One region of the Arthrobacter sp. AOP36-F1-5 genome, then DNA from elsewhere that is predicted to be linked to it. Evidence: riboswitches for the same ligand, from Rfam matches in the RefSeq annotation. Region 1 holds a riboswitch; each other region holds the start of a gene.
What was found. Region 1 has a riboswitch for thiamine pyrophosphate ahead of thiC (phosphomethylpyrimidine synthase ThiC). Riboswitches for the same ligand answer to the same signal wherever they lie in the genome.
Positions count from the first base shown of each region.

Region 2: it holds a riboswitch for thiamine pyrophosphate, as region 1 does, so the genes downstream of both, AC3ZI9_RS09430 (3-oxoacyl-ACP reductase) here and thiC (phosphomethylpyrimidine synthase ThiC) in region 1, are expected to answer to the same signal.
Region 3: it holds a riboswitch for thiamine pyrophosphate, as region 1 does, so the genes downstream of both, AC3ZI9_RS13925 (ECF transporter S component) here and thiC (phosphomethylpyrimidine synthase ThiC) in region 1, are expected to answer to the same signal.

Region 1 covers NZ_CM176892.1:616,393-620,383, reverse strand. Annotated here, with positions in the region: gene AC3ZI9_RS02850 (hypothetical protein) at 1-224, shown strand, start outside; gene AC3ZI9_RS02845 (RrF2 family transcriptional regulator) at 250-690, shown strand; gene AC3ZI9_RS02840 (globin domain-containing protein) at 779-1,960, shown strand; TPP riboswitch at 2,048-2,155, shown strand; gene thiC (phosphomethylpyrimidine synthase ThiC) at 2,152-3,951, shown strand.
Region 2 covers NZ_CM176892.1:2,066,672-2,070,662, reverse strand. Annotated here, with positions in the region: gene AC3ZI9_RS09435 (LLM class flavin-dependent oxidoreductase) at 1-1,294, opposite strand, end outside; gene AC3ZI9_RS09430 (3-oxoacyl-ACP reductase) at 1,297-2,061, opposite strand; TPP riboswitch at 2,386-2,480, opposite strand; TPP riboswitch at 2,538-2,647, shown strand; gene AC3ZI9_RS09425 (ECF transporter S component) at 2,682-3,314, shown strand; gene AC3ZI9_RS09420 (ABC transporter ATP-binding protein) at 3,401-3,991, shown strand, end outside.
Region 3 covers NZ_CM176892.1:3,040,669-3,044,659, forward strand. Annotated here, with positions in the region: gene AC3ZI9_RS13920 (ATP-binding cassette domain-containing protein) at 1-1,533, opposite strand, end outside; gene AC3ZI9_RS13925 (ECF transporter S component) at 1,538-2,158, opposite strand; TPP riboswitch at 2,212-2,338, opposite strand; gene AC3ZI9_RS13930 (DUF4235 domain-containing protein) at 2,408-2,677, shown strand; gene mnhG (monovalent cation/H(+) antiporter subunit G) at 2,684-3,082, opposite strand; gene AC3ZI9_RS13940 (MrpF/PhaF family protein) at 3,079-3,345, opposite strand; gene AC3ZI9_RS13945 (Na+/H+ antiporter subunit E) at 3,342-3,991, opposite strand, start outside.

The DNA.
Region 1 (3,991 bases):
TCACCTTGCTGATCGGTCAGCGTGAGAACTTCGTGGCCGTGGCCCTGGTCTCCGATGTGACCCTGCTGCAGGAGGATGTCGACGCCGTCCATGCCCTAGCGGAGCACAGCCTCGGCGGGGCAGTGGCCATCATCCAGCCCTATGCCTCCCCCGCCGCCGAAGGCAGCGAGTGGACCTTCCAGGAGCCCACCCCCGAACCAGCTGATTTGAGGATCTGGGCCTGATCCGTGGGGACCGGGCGTCGACATCATGAAGATCAACGCCTTTTCCGATGTGTGCCTGCGCATCCTGATGCTGCTCGCCGCCCGGTCCGATCCCCTGCTGAGGACCCGGGAGATCGCCGAGGCAATCGACATCCCCTACAACCAGGTCTCCAAGGCCGTGCACAAGCTCGGCCAGTTGAAACACATCGACGTCAAACGCGGGCGCACCGGTGGCGTGCAGATCAACGAATCGGGGCTGTCCCTCGGCGCCGGCACGTTGCTGCGCAGCCTCGAGGGGCAGGGCGATCTCGCCCAGTGCACCACCGACGACGGCACGGCCGCCTGCCCATTGATCGCCGGTTGCCGGCTCCGCACAGCCCTGGCGCGCGCCCAGGAGGCCTTCTACCAGGAGCTGGACCACTGGTCGATCCGCGATCTGGCGTCCTCCCCGGCGCTGGTCCCCCTTCCTTTTCCCATCTCGCGATAGCCGATTTGCCCCAGTTTTCTACAAGGTGTAGAAATGTATCATAATACTTGCGGATCAGACGCAAGTAATTCGACCTCGAGGAGATTCGATGCTCTCAGAAACGTCCCGCCCCGTCGTCCAGGCGACACTTCCCGTGATTGGCGAACGGATCGGTGAGATCACCAAGAAGTTCTATGCCGGGATGTTTGCGGCACGTCCTGAACTCCTGGACGGCTTGTTCAGTCGCGCCAACCAGAAGAACGGAGCCCAGCAACAGGCCCTGGCCGGCAGCATTGCCGCCTTCGCCTCCCACCTGATCGAACACCCCGAATCGCTGCCCGAATCAGTGCTGTCCCGCATCGCCCATAAGCACACGTCGCTGGGCATCCAGCCCGACCAGTACCAGATCGTCTTCGACCACCTGTTCGCGGCCATCGCCGAGGATCTGGGCGAAGCAGCCACCGAAGAGGTCGTCGCCGCCTGGTCCGAGGTCTACTGGCTGATGGCCGACGCCCTGGTCAAGATCGAAAAGGGCCTCTACGCCGAACAGGCCAACGACCGGATCTACGCCCCATGGAAGGTCACCTCCACGGAGGCTTCCGGCCAGGATTGCATGACGTTCCGCTTCGAGCCGGCCGATGACACCGCCGTCACGGTGGCCAAGCCCGGCCAGTTCGTGAGCATCCGCGTGCCGCTGGCCGACGGGCTGCGCCAGTGCCGCCAGTACTCCCTCTCCGACAACGTCGAATCCACCACCGAGCGGGTGTTGACCACCAAGCTGGATGAAGGCGGGGAGGTCTCCCCCTTCATGCACCGCAATCTCGAGGTCGGCGACGTCGTGGAACTGTCCAACCCCTACGGTGACATCACCCTGGACATGGAGGGCGGGCCGATCATCATCGCCACCGCCGGCATCGGGTGCACCCCGAGCGCCTCGGCCCTGCAGTCGCTGGTCTCCACCGGGTCGGACCGCCAGGTGCTGGTGCTCCACGCCGAGGCCATGGAATCGAACTGGGCGCTGAAGGACCAGATGCTCGCCGCCGTGGAGCAGCTGCCCAACGTCGAGATGCGCCTGTGGCTCGAGGACACCACCGGCACCACCGCGGACCTGCAGGCCGTCGAGGGGTTCATGAACCTGACCGGCGTCGAGCTGCCCGAGGATGCCCGGATGTACCTCTGCGGTCCGCTGCCATTCATGCGTGCGGTGCGCAGCCAGGCCATCGCCGCCGGCGTGGCCCCGCGGAACATCCACTACGAGGTCTTCGGTCCCGACCTCTGGCTTGCCGCCTAGGCACGAGCCCGCTGCCCCGGAGGGGCGCCACACCGGAGCGGCCCGCGAACTGGATTAGCCAGATCGCGGGCCGCTCCGTTACGCTCGCAACGTCCACACGGGTGCCCCAGGAGGGGCTGAGATCGAGCTGCCACCGCTCGCGACCGTCGAACCTGTCCGGGTCATGCCGGCGTAGGAAGTTGAGGGCTCAAATGAGCGATTCCACAGTAAAACCCACCACCCCGTCCGCCACCGCGTGGGAACAGCACCCACAGCACCGGTTGCAGTGGATCGAGGATCCGGAACACGGCCTGCGGGTCCCGGTCACCGCGATCTGCCTGGCGGATTCCCCCGACGGCAGCGCCAACGAGCCCCATCTGGCGTATCGGACCGCCGGTCCGGGCTCCGAACCGACCGTCGGCCTCCCGCGTCCGCGCACCCGATGGATCACCGCCCGGGGTGACACCGCCGAATACGCCGGTCGCCAACGCACCCTGCACGACGACGGCCGGTCCGCCGTGCGTCGCGGGGCCGCCTCGGCAGAATGGAGCGGCACGACCCCGGTACCGAGGCGCTCGCACCAGGGGCGTACCGTCACGCAGATGCATTACGCCCGACAGGGCACCCTCACCGACGAGATGCGCTATGTGGCGCTGCGCGAGAACTGCGACGTCGAATTGGTCCGCCGCGAAGTCGCCGCCGGACGGGCGATCATCCCGGTGAACATCAACCATCCCGAATCCGAGCCGATGATCATCGGCAAGGCCTTCCTGGTCAAGATCAACGCCAACATCGGCAACTCGGCCATCACCTCCTCGATCGCCCAGGAGGTCGACAAGCTCACCTGGGCCACCCAATGGGGCGCCGATACGGTGATGGACCTGTCCACCGGCGATGACATCCACACCACCCGCGAATGGCTGATCCGCAATTCCCCGGTGCCCATCGGCACCGTGCCGATCTACCAGGCGCTGGAGAAGGTCGATGGGGATGCATCGAAACTGACCTGGGAGATCTTCCGCGACACCGTCATCGAGCAATGCGAACAGGGCGTGGACTACATGACCATTCATGCCGGGGTGCTGCTGCGCCATGTGCCCTTGAGCGCCGACCGGGTCACCGGCATCGTCTCCCGCGGTGGATCGATCATGGCCGGGTGGTGCCTGGCCCACCACCAGGAGAACTTCCTCTACACCCATTACGACGAGCTCTGCGCCATTTTCGCCCGCTACGACGTCGCCTTCTCCCTCGGTGACGGGCTGCGCCCCGGCTCCCTGGCCGATGCCAACGACGCCGCCCAGTTCGCTGAGCTCGATACCCTGGCCGAGTTGACCCGCAGGGCCTGGCAGTTCGACGTGCAGGTGATGGTGGAAGGACCCGGACATATCCCGCTGCATCTGGTCCGCGAGAACGTCGAGCGTCAGCAGGAGCTCTGCGACGGGGCGCCGTTCTACACCCTGGGTCCGCTGGTGACCGATACGGCCCCCGGCTACGACCACATCACCAGCGCCATCGGGGCCACCGAGATCGCCCGTTACGGCACGGCGATGCTCTGCTATGTGACCCCGAAGGAGCATCTGGGGCTGCCGGATAAGGACGACGTGAAGACCGGGGTGATCACCTATAAGATCGCCGCGCATGCCGCCGATGTGGCCAAGGGGCATCCCGGGGCGACGGCCCGCGACGATGCCCTGTCGGCCGCGCGCTTCGAGTTCCGCTGGAACGACCAGTTCGCCCTGGGTCTGGATCCGGCCACGGCCCAGCGGTTCCACGACCAGACGCTGCCTGCGGAGCCGGCCAAGACCGCGCACTTCTGTTCCATGTGCGGGCCGAAGTTCTGTTCGATGCGGATCTCCCAGGACATCCGCGAGGAGTTCGGGGGAACCGAACGCCAACGGGCACTGGCCGATGACATCGAAGCCGGTTTGCAGGCGAAGAGCCGTGAATTCGCGGATTCGGGGTCCAGCATCTACCTCCAGGCGACGATCCCCGTCGGCAACGGCACCGACTGATCCACCGGGTACGACGACGGCGTCCGCACGGGAGGCAACG
Region 2 (3,991 bases), 1.5 Mb from region 1:
ACGTGTGAGTCGAGTATTCGGTGCGGTAGAGCCCCCGACGTTGCAACACTGGAACCACCCGGTCCACGAACTCCTCTAGGGAATCAGGCAGCATCGGCGGCATCAGGTTGAAGCCATCGGCAGCGCCCGAGGTGAACCAGCGTTCGATGGAGTCGGCGACCTGCTCCGGGGTCCCCACCATCGTGCAATGGCCGCCGCCGGCAGCGAGTCGACCCAGCAGCTGTCGGACCGTGGGGCGTTCGGCTTCCACGATGCGCAGGATCGTGGCGTACCTGCCCTGTGGGCCGGTGAATTCGCTCGCCGGTGGCAGAGCCGGAACCGGTGCGTCGAGGTCCCACTCGCTGCAATCCTGCCCGATGAACATTCCCAGCTGGGCCAGCGACTGTTCGGTCGGTAGGAGGGCATCCACCTCTGCCTGCCGCGCCAACGCCTCGACTTCGGTGGATCCGAGGTAGGTGACCAGTCCGGGCATGATCGCGACCTTCGACGGGTCCCTGCCTTCGGCGGCAATGCGCTGCTTCAGATCCGCGTAGTAGTCCTGCCCGCTGGCCAGATCGTAGGCCACCGCGTAGATCCCTTCGGCATGGCGTGCCGCTAGCTGGCGACCGGATTCCGAGGCCCCGGCCTGGAACAGGACCGGCCGGCCTTGCGGGCCCCGGGGCACGTTCAGCGGCCCGGCAACACCGAAATGCTCGCCGTCGTGGTTGATGGGCCTGACTTTCTCGGGATCGGCGAAGAACCCCGAACGATCGGCGAGCACCGCGTCATCGGCCCAGGAATCCCAGAGGGCCAGCGCGACGTCGATGAATTCGGCGGCCCGGGCATAACGTTCGGGACTGGCCGGCATGGAATCCATCGAGTGGTTGCGCGCCTCGGCGTCGAACATCGAGGTGACCACATTCCACCCGATGCGCCCGGCGCTGAGGTGATCCAGCGAGGCGAGCATCCTGGCAGCGTGGTACGGGGTGTAGAAGGTCGTGGAGACGGTGGAGATCAGCCCGATGCGGCTGGTGCTCCGCGCCATGGCGGCCAGCGCCGTCAACGGTTCGAAGAACCACCGGGGGCCGGCTGCCGGGTTTCCCGCCGAGTGTCCGTCGGCGAAGAACACGGCATCGAAGAGGCCGGCCTCGGCGGTTTGGGCCAACCGTTCGTAATGCTCGATGCTGCCCAGTTGCTCAACCGCAGAGTCCGGGTGGCGCCACGCTGCCTGGTGGTGCCCGCAGGCGTTGAGGAAGGCGTTGAAATGTAGTTGGCGTGGTGCCGTTTCGGCTGTGTTGATGGGGTGTGTGCTCATCTCTAGTTCATCACCAGTCCGCCGTCGACCACCAGATTCTGCCCGGTGACCGCACGGGCCCAGGGGGAAGCGAAGAACAGGATGGCGTCGGCGAATTCGGCCGGTGTGGTGACCTTGCGCAAGGGGGTGGAGGAGGCGATGAAGTCGAAGACCTCTTCGGGGGTCGCGGCGCTGGCGTCCGTGGTGCGTAGTAGACCACCGGAGACCATGTTCACCGAGACCTGGTGTTGGCCCAGGTCGGCGGCGAGTGTTCGGGTCAGGGCCAGCAGGGCGGCTTTGGAGGCGGTGTAGTCGTGGTACGGGACCACGGGGTTTTGGAAGAGGTTGGTGCCGATGTTGATGATCCGCCCGAAGCCCTGTTTACGCATCCCCGGCAGCGCCGCCTGGGCGGTGTTCAGTGCGCCGCGAACACTACCGGAGAACTGGGTGGTGAACTCCTCCCAACCAATCTCTGCGGCCGAGGATCGGGCCTCGCCATTGAAGGAGAAATCGGCCAGCGCGTTGTTCACCACGGTGGTCACGGGGGAACCGAAATGGGCCTGGGAGGCCACGAGCATGGCGGTGACCTGCGCCGGATCGGTGACATCTGCCTGGACTGCCAGGGCACGGTCGGGCCCCAGACCGGCAGCAAGTTTCTCGGCGGCTTCGGCGGACTGCCGGTAGTTGATGACGACGCGGGCGCCTTGTGCGGCGAAGGCCTGCACGATATGACGGCCCAAACCGCGGGCGCCCCCGGTGACAAGGACAATCTGGTCTGAGAGGTTCATTTGGTCTCGCTTTCATGGCTGCCGAGGGCAGGTGGTGGTGGAAATGAAGAGGATCGTTGCGGGCAGCATCGCCCGGGGGAGAGAGGTGAGGGCCCCGTGAGACACGCGGGGAGCACGGTGGTCGTGCTGTGGTGTCCGACGGTGGAGAGCAGGCTGCGCAGGAGAGGTTTCAGCTGGGCCGCAGCTGGCGGGCAGAGGCTAAACCGCTGGCCGAGAGACGGCACGGCAGGATGCGGAGCGCCAGGGTGGACGCAACCAACGCATGGCGACATCGGGCCGTGGGGTGGCGGTCCGGCAGGACCTTCCAACATGGAGGTTTAGGTGAAGAAGCACCTGCAACATCCCTTCGCTAGTTCGAACTAGATCAGGTTCAACGGGTGTTCTCTCAGCCAGAAATCATGGCACCCCGTGTCACTGCACCACACCCTACACACTTCACGCAGCGATTCGACAACTTCGTGTCCACGTGTACAGTCTGTGCTGAACACGGGAGTCCGGTGAGCCGGGCTGAGAGGAAGCTGATCAAGCTTCGACCGTCGAACCTGATCTGGGTCATGCCAGCGCAGGGAGGCAAAACTCTAAATCCCGTGCCCTGTTCACTCAACAGAAGGGGCACGACAGTGCACTCAATAACGCCGCCATCCACCACGCCACTACCGGCGCGACGACGCTTTTCCTTCGACCTCAAGGACCTGGTGCTCATCGTGGTCCTGGGGGTCGTCTTCGGATTCCTCTACTGGGCGTTGGTCCAGGCATCGGCCGGGCTGACCCTGCTGATGGGCCCGTTCGGGGACCTCTCCTCGCATCTACTCTTCGGCGGGTGGCTCATCGTGGCCCCGATCGCCGTCGCCATCATCAGACGACCCTTCGCCGGGATCCTCGCGGAGGTCATTGCCGGTGGGGTGGAGGTCGTTTTCCTCGGCTCGACGGCAGGACCCATGCTTTTCCTGGTGGCCGCCATCCAAGGTCTGGGCAGCGAACTTCCCTTCGCCCTGCGTCGCTACCGGTCTTTCAGCTGGCTCACCTACGCTTGCTCCGGACTACTCGGAGCAGGATTGGCCTTCGCCGTCTCGGCCTTCCGTTTCGGGTGGTACGGCCAGGATTTCTTTGTCATCCGGCTCATCGTTCAACTGCTCTCCGGGCTCATTCTCGGCGGTCTCCTGGCCCGCAAGACCGTTAACGCCCTGGCTAAAACCGGCGTCGTGGACAACTACGCCATCGGCCGGGACCAGCCAACCGCCGAGGGAGCATGAAACCGGCAAGCACGCCGGTAGTCGTGCTTGAGAACGTGACCGTAACCTACCCCCGAAGGCAGGTGCCGGTCCTGGATCGGGTGACCTTGAGTCTCGAAGCAGGCGAACAGGTCATCATCCTGGGGCCCTCGGGGGCCGGAAAGTCGACGCTTTTAAACCTGATGACCGGGGTCATCCCGCATTCGGTGGCGGCACGGTTCACTGGCCGGGTCCTCGTCGCTGGTCAGGACACCGCTCACACCGGCGTCGCCGAATTGTCACGGACCGTCGGCGTCCTGGCCCAGGACCCCGAATCGGCGATGTGCATGCCCGATGTGCAGCGGGAGATCGCCCTTCCACTGGAGAACCATGCGGTACCCCCACGACAGATCGAGGGCCTGATCGATGAGGTGCTGGAACAGGTCAACGGAGCCAGCCTCAAGGACAGGTCAACACGGCAACTCTCCGGTGGCCAAGGTCAACGGGTTGCCTTGGCGGCCAGTCTGGTCGTGGAGCCGCCGGTGCTGCTGCTCGACGAACCCACCTCGATGCTTGACGCCGAAGGCATCTCCTCGGTGCGCCGGTCCATCGACCGGGCGGTGCACGACCGTGGCCCCGCCGTGGTGCTGGTGGAACACCGCATCGACGAGTATGCGGGAGCCGACGGTGTGGCGGGGCTTCCCGGACGGGCCATCGTG
Region 3 (3,991 bases), 1.1 Mb from region 1:
GGCGGCGGCGAAGCCCGCATCGTGCGTGACCGCGACGACGGCGACGCCGTCCTGGAGTTGTTCGCGCAGCAACAGCGCCAGTTCCCTCCAGGTATTGGCATCCTGGCCGAAGGTCGGTTCGTCGAGGATCAGTAGTCGGGGGCGGGCGGCGAGCACGGTGGCCACCGACAGCCGGCGCTTTTCGCCTCCCGAGAGGGTGAACGGGTTCGCCTCGGCCAGATGCCTCAGCCCCAACCGGTCCAACAGCTCATCGACCCGTCCGGTGATTTCCTCGTCGGTGTACAGCCGGGTCTTCGACCCCGGTCTGCGGGCCCGTCGTGGGCCGAAGGCCAGTTCCTCGCGCACGGTGGCGGTGACGAATTGGTGCTCGGGCTCCTGGAAGACGGTGCCGATCCGGGCGACCAGTTCCCCGGCCCGCCACCGGTAGGGCCGGTCGGCGTCCCCGGGGTCGGAGGCCCCCGCGGCGCCCTGGTCGCCGCTGAGGCCCGGCAGGGCGGCGACGCTGCCGGCCCGTTCGGGCAGCAGCCCGGCCAGGGTCAACGCCAGTGTTGATTTGCCCGCCCCGTTGGCCCCGGTGATGCACAGCGCCTGCCCGGCGTCGATCCGCAGGTCAAGACCCGATACGGCGGCAGGACCCTGGGCCGTTCTGGACACGGCCAACCCCCGTCCCCTCAACAGGCCGGCGGCCGGTGCTGCCGGCTTCGGCCGGGCCGGCAGCACGGGAGTGTGGCCGGGAACCCAGACCCCGGCGTCGATGAGCCGGTCCCGGATGGGTCCGGGGGCGAAGAGCCGGGCCGGTGTGCCCTGGTAGGCGATGCCGCCGCCGGGCTCCAGGACGATCACGCGGTCCACGGCGTCGGCCCAGGCCGCCAGCCGGTGTTCGACGATGATCATCGTCGCCCCGCTGGCGCCCACGGCGTCGATCACTGCGTCACGGACCTCCAGCACCCCCTCGGGGTCGAGGTTCGCGGTGGGTTCGTCCAGCAGGACCAGTCCCGGGCGCATGGCCAGGATCCCGGCCAGGGCCAGTCGTTGCTTCTGTCCCCCCGACAGGGAGGAGGTGGGGTGGTCCAGGGGCAGGCTGAGCCCGACGGCGTGCAGGGATTCGATGACGCGGGGCCAGATCAGTTCCGGATCCACCGAAAGGTTTTCCGCCCCGAAGGCGACGTCGTCCCCCACCCGGGCCTGGACGATCTGGGTCTCGGGGTCCTGCTGCATCAGCCCGGTCCGGCCGTGGGCGGCCGCGGCGGGTCGGCCATCGATGAGCAGTTCCCCTGCGGAGGCGTTGTCCTCATCGTCCTGCAACACCCCGGCCAGGGCATGCATGAGGGTCGATTTACCGGCCCCGGACGGGCCGACGAGCAACACCTTCTCCCCGGCGTCGATGTCCAGGTCCAGCCCCAGCACGGCGGGCTCCTCGCGTCCGGCATGCTGCCATCCCCAACCGCTGGCCCTGACCGCCGCCGCGCGGACGTCGCCGACCCCGGTGGCCGGTGAAGGGCCCCGGGCCCCGGTCGGTGCATCATGTGTCATCGGTTCAACCCAGGACCCGTTCCTGGGCGGCCTTCCGCGACGCCATCGAGGACAAGGCCCCGGTTCGCGACAGGGCCCGGGTCAGTGCCCAGGATCCCAATCCGGCGATGACCAGGCCCGAAATGGCCATGAACACCACATAGGCCAGTTTCATGCTCTCGGTGTAGTCGGGGAACCAGGAGAAGACGAAGGCGTCGTTCACTCCACCGAAGATCCCGGTCAGCAGCCCGGCGAACAGCGCCACCGGCAGCGACCAGCGGCGGTAGAGCAGCACGGCGAAGACGATTTCGGCGCCGAGGCCCTGGATGATCCCCGAGGCCCAGACCGTCCAGCCGTATTCGGAGCCCAGGAGCGAGGAAACGACCGCGGCTACCATCTCGCAGAACAGTGCGGCCCCTGGTTTGCGGATGATCAGTGCCCCCAGGACGGCGGGGAAGAGCCACATTCCGGCCAGCAGGGCGGATGAGGGCGGGAAGGCCACGAAGATGAAGTCGAAGGCGTGGTGGGTGGTGTTCCAGGCCCAGAAGATCACCCCGGAGGCCACGGCGATGACGGAGGCGACGACGATGTCCACGACGCGCCAGGTGTAACGGGCGGTCGGTGCCGCCGAGAGGGTGCTGCTCATGTGGTGTTCCTCCTTGGGTCCAAGGAGGGGAGGACCCCGCGGCGGTTCCGCGGGTCCTGAGATTCTCGACTCCCTTCGCCGGTACGAGCCGGAGCAGGTTCGAGGGTCTGCGGTGTTCCGCACTCTCAGCGTCGAAGATTCCGGCCGTGGCCGGTCGGCGACGCTCCCCTGTCGTAGGTGATTCAGTAGGGCCGAGTCTACAGCGCGTTATGCTGGGCAGGTAATCACCTACCGACGGGAGAATCGTTCGTGAACGCATTATTGAAGATCGTCGGCGCGGTCGTGTCGATCGGCGCCGGCTTCGTCGGCGGCAAGCTCGTGGACACCATCTGGTACAAGGTCACCGGAGAGAACCCCCCGAAGCCGAACGACAAGGAAGCCCAGGCCGAGGCATCGATGCGTCATGCGCTCGGGTTCGCTGTGGTCTCCGCCGTGGTGTCCGCAGTGATCCAGGTCCTGACCAACCGTGGCACGCAGCGGGCCATTGCCCGCTTCAACCACACGGCCGACGAGGTCTGATCCTCGTCAGCGGCCTTCGTCCAGGCGGCGCTGGGCCTCGGAGACCACTTCATTGAGGTCGTCGAGGACCAGCGTCTCCTGTTTGAGGTGCCGGGTCCGGTAGCCGGCACGACCGACCATATGGGCGGTCACCGGGGCGGTGAGCAGCTGGAAGAACCAGGCCAGCACCAGTATCGGCACCGCGGACCAGGCCCTGATCTGCAGGGCGACGGAGAGCAGCATCAGGAACAATCCCAGGACCTGCGGTTTCGTGGCCGCGTGCATGCGGGAGAAGAGGTCCGGGAAACGCAGCAGGCCGATGCCTGCGGCCACGGACAGCAGAGCCCCGGAGACCATGCTGATCACCACGATCCAGTCCAGGACCTGGTCCAGCATCCCGCCCTCGGTCAGTCCAAGCACGATCATTGCCCCCTCCGATCGGTGACGTAGCGGGCGATGGTGACCGAACCGATGAAGGCCACCAGCGACCCGACGACGATGAACACGATGTGGTTCAGATGCCGGTTCACGACCATGTCCACGCAGAGTCCGCACAGGATGATGATCAACAGGACGTCCAGGGCCAGAGTCCGGTCCAGGATCGACGGGCCCCTGGCCAACCGGATCAGTGCCATGACGGCGCCAAGCGCCAGGGCGACCCCGGCGATCCAGGCAGCGACGATGATCATGGGTGCTCCTTCATCGATCGGTTCGCTCGTGCTGCGGGGTCGGGGCCTGCGGGGCCCTCGGCGTCCAGGGCCGCCAGTTCCTCCCGGCTGCCCATCATCCGGATGATCCTCGCTTCGATGGACCTGACCTGCCGCCGGAAGTCCTCGGCCTCCTGGACGGTGTTGATGTCCAGCACGTGCAGGTAAAGCGTGGAGGTCGTCCGGTCGATCTCCACGACGAAGGACCCCGGGATGAGGGTCAGCACATGCCCCAGGACCGTGGCCATGAGGTCTTCCTGGCTGCGCATGCGGATGCCGATGACCGCGTTGCGCACCTTCGGCCCGCGCCGGAGGACCACGAGCACCACCTGGATGCTCGCCCGCACGATTTCACGCAGGAACAACACCGTGAACACCAGCCCCTGCCAGGGGTTGAACCGGCCGGAGAGCTCCACGGGAGGCAGTTTGAAGGTCGTCACCACCCCCAGGGCGATGACGAACCCGAAAATCAGGTTCCCGGGGCTGAAGTCCCGCCAGAGGGCGCCCCACACCAGGACCAGCCACAACATCAGGGGAAGTTCGATCAGGAAGCGGGCACGACGCCGTCGTGCCCTGGTCCGGGCGCTGCGGGCCCCGGTGAGCAGTTCCGAGGGCCGTGCCGGACGCG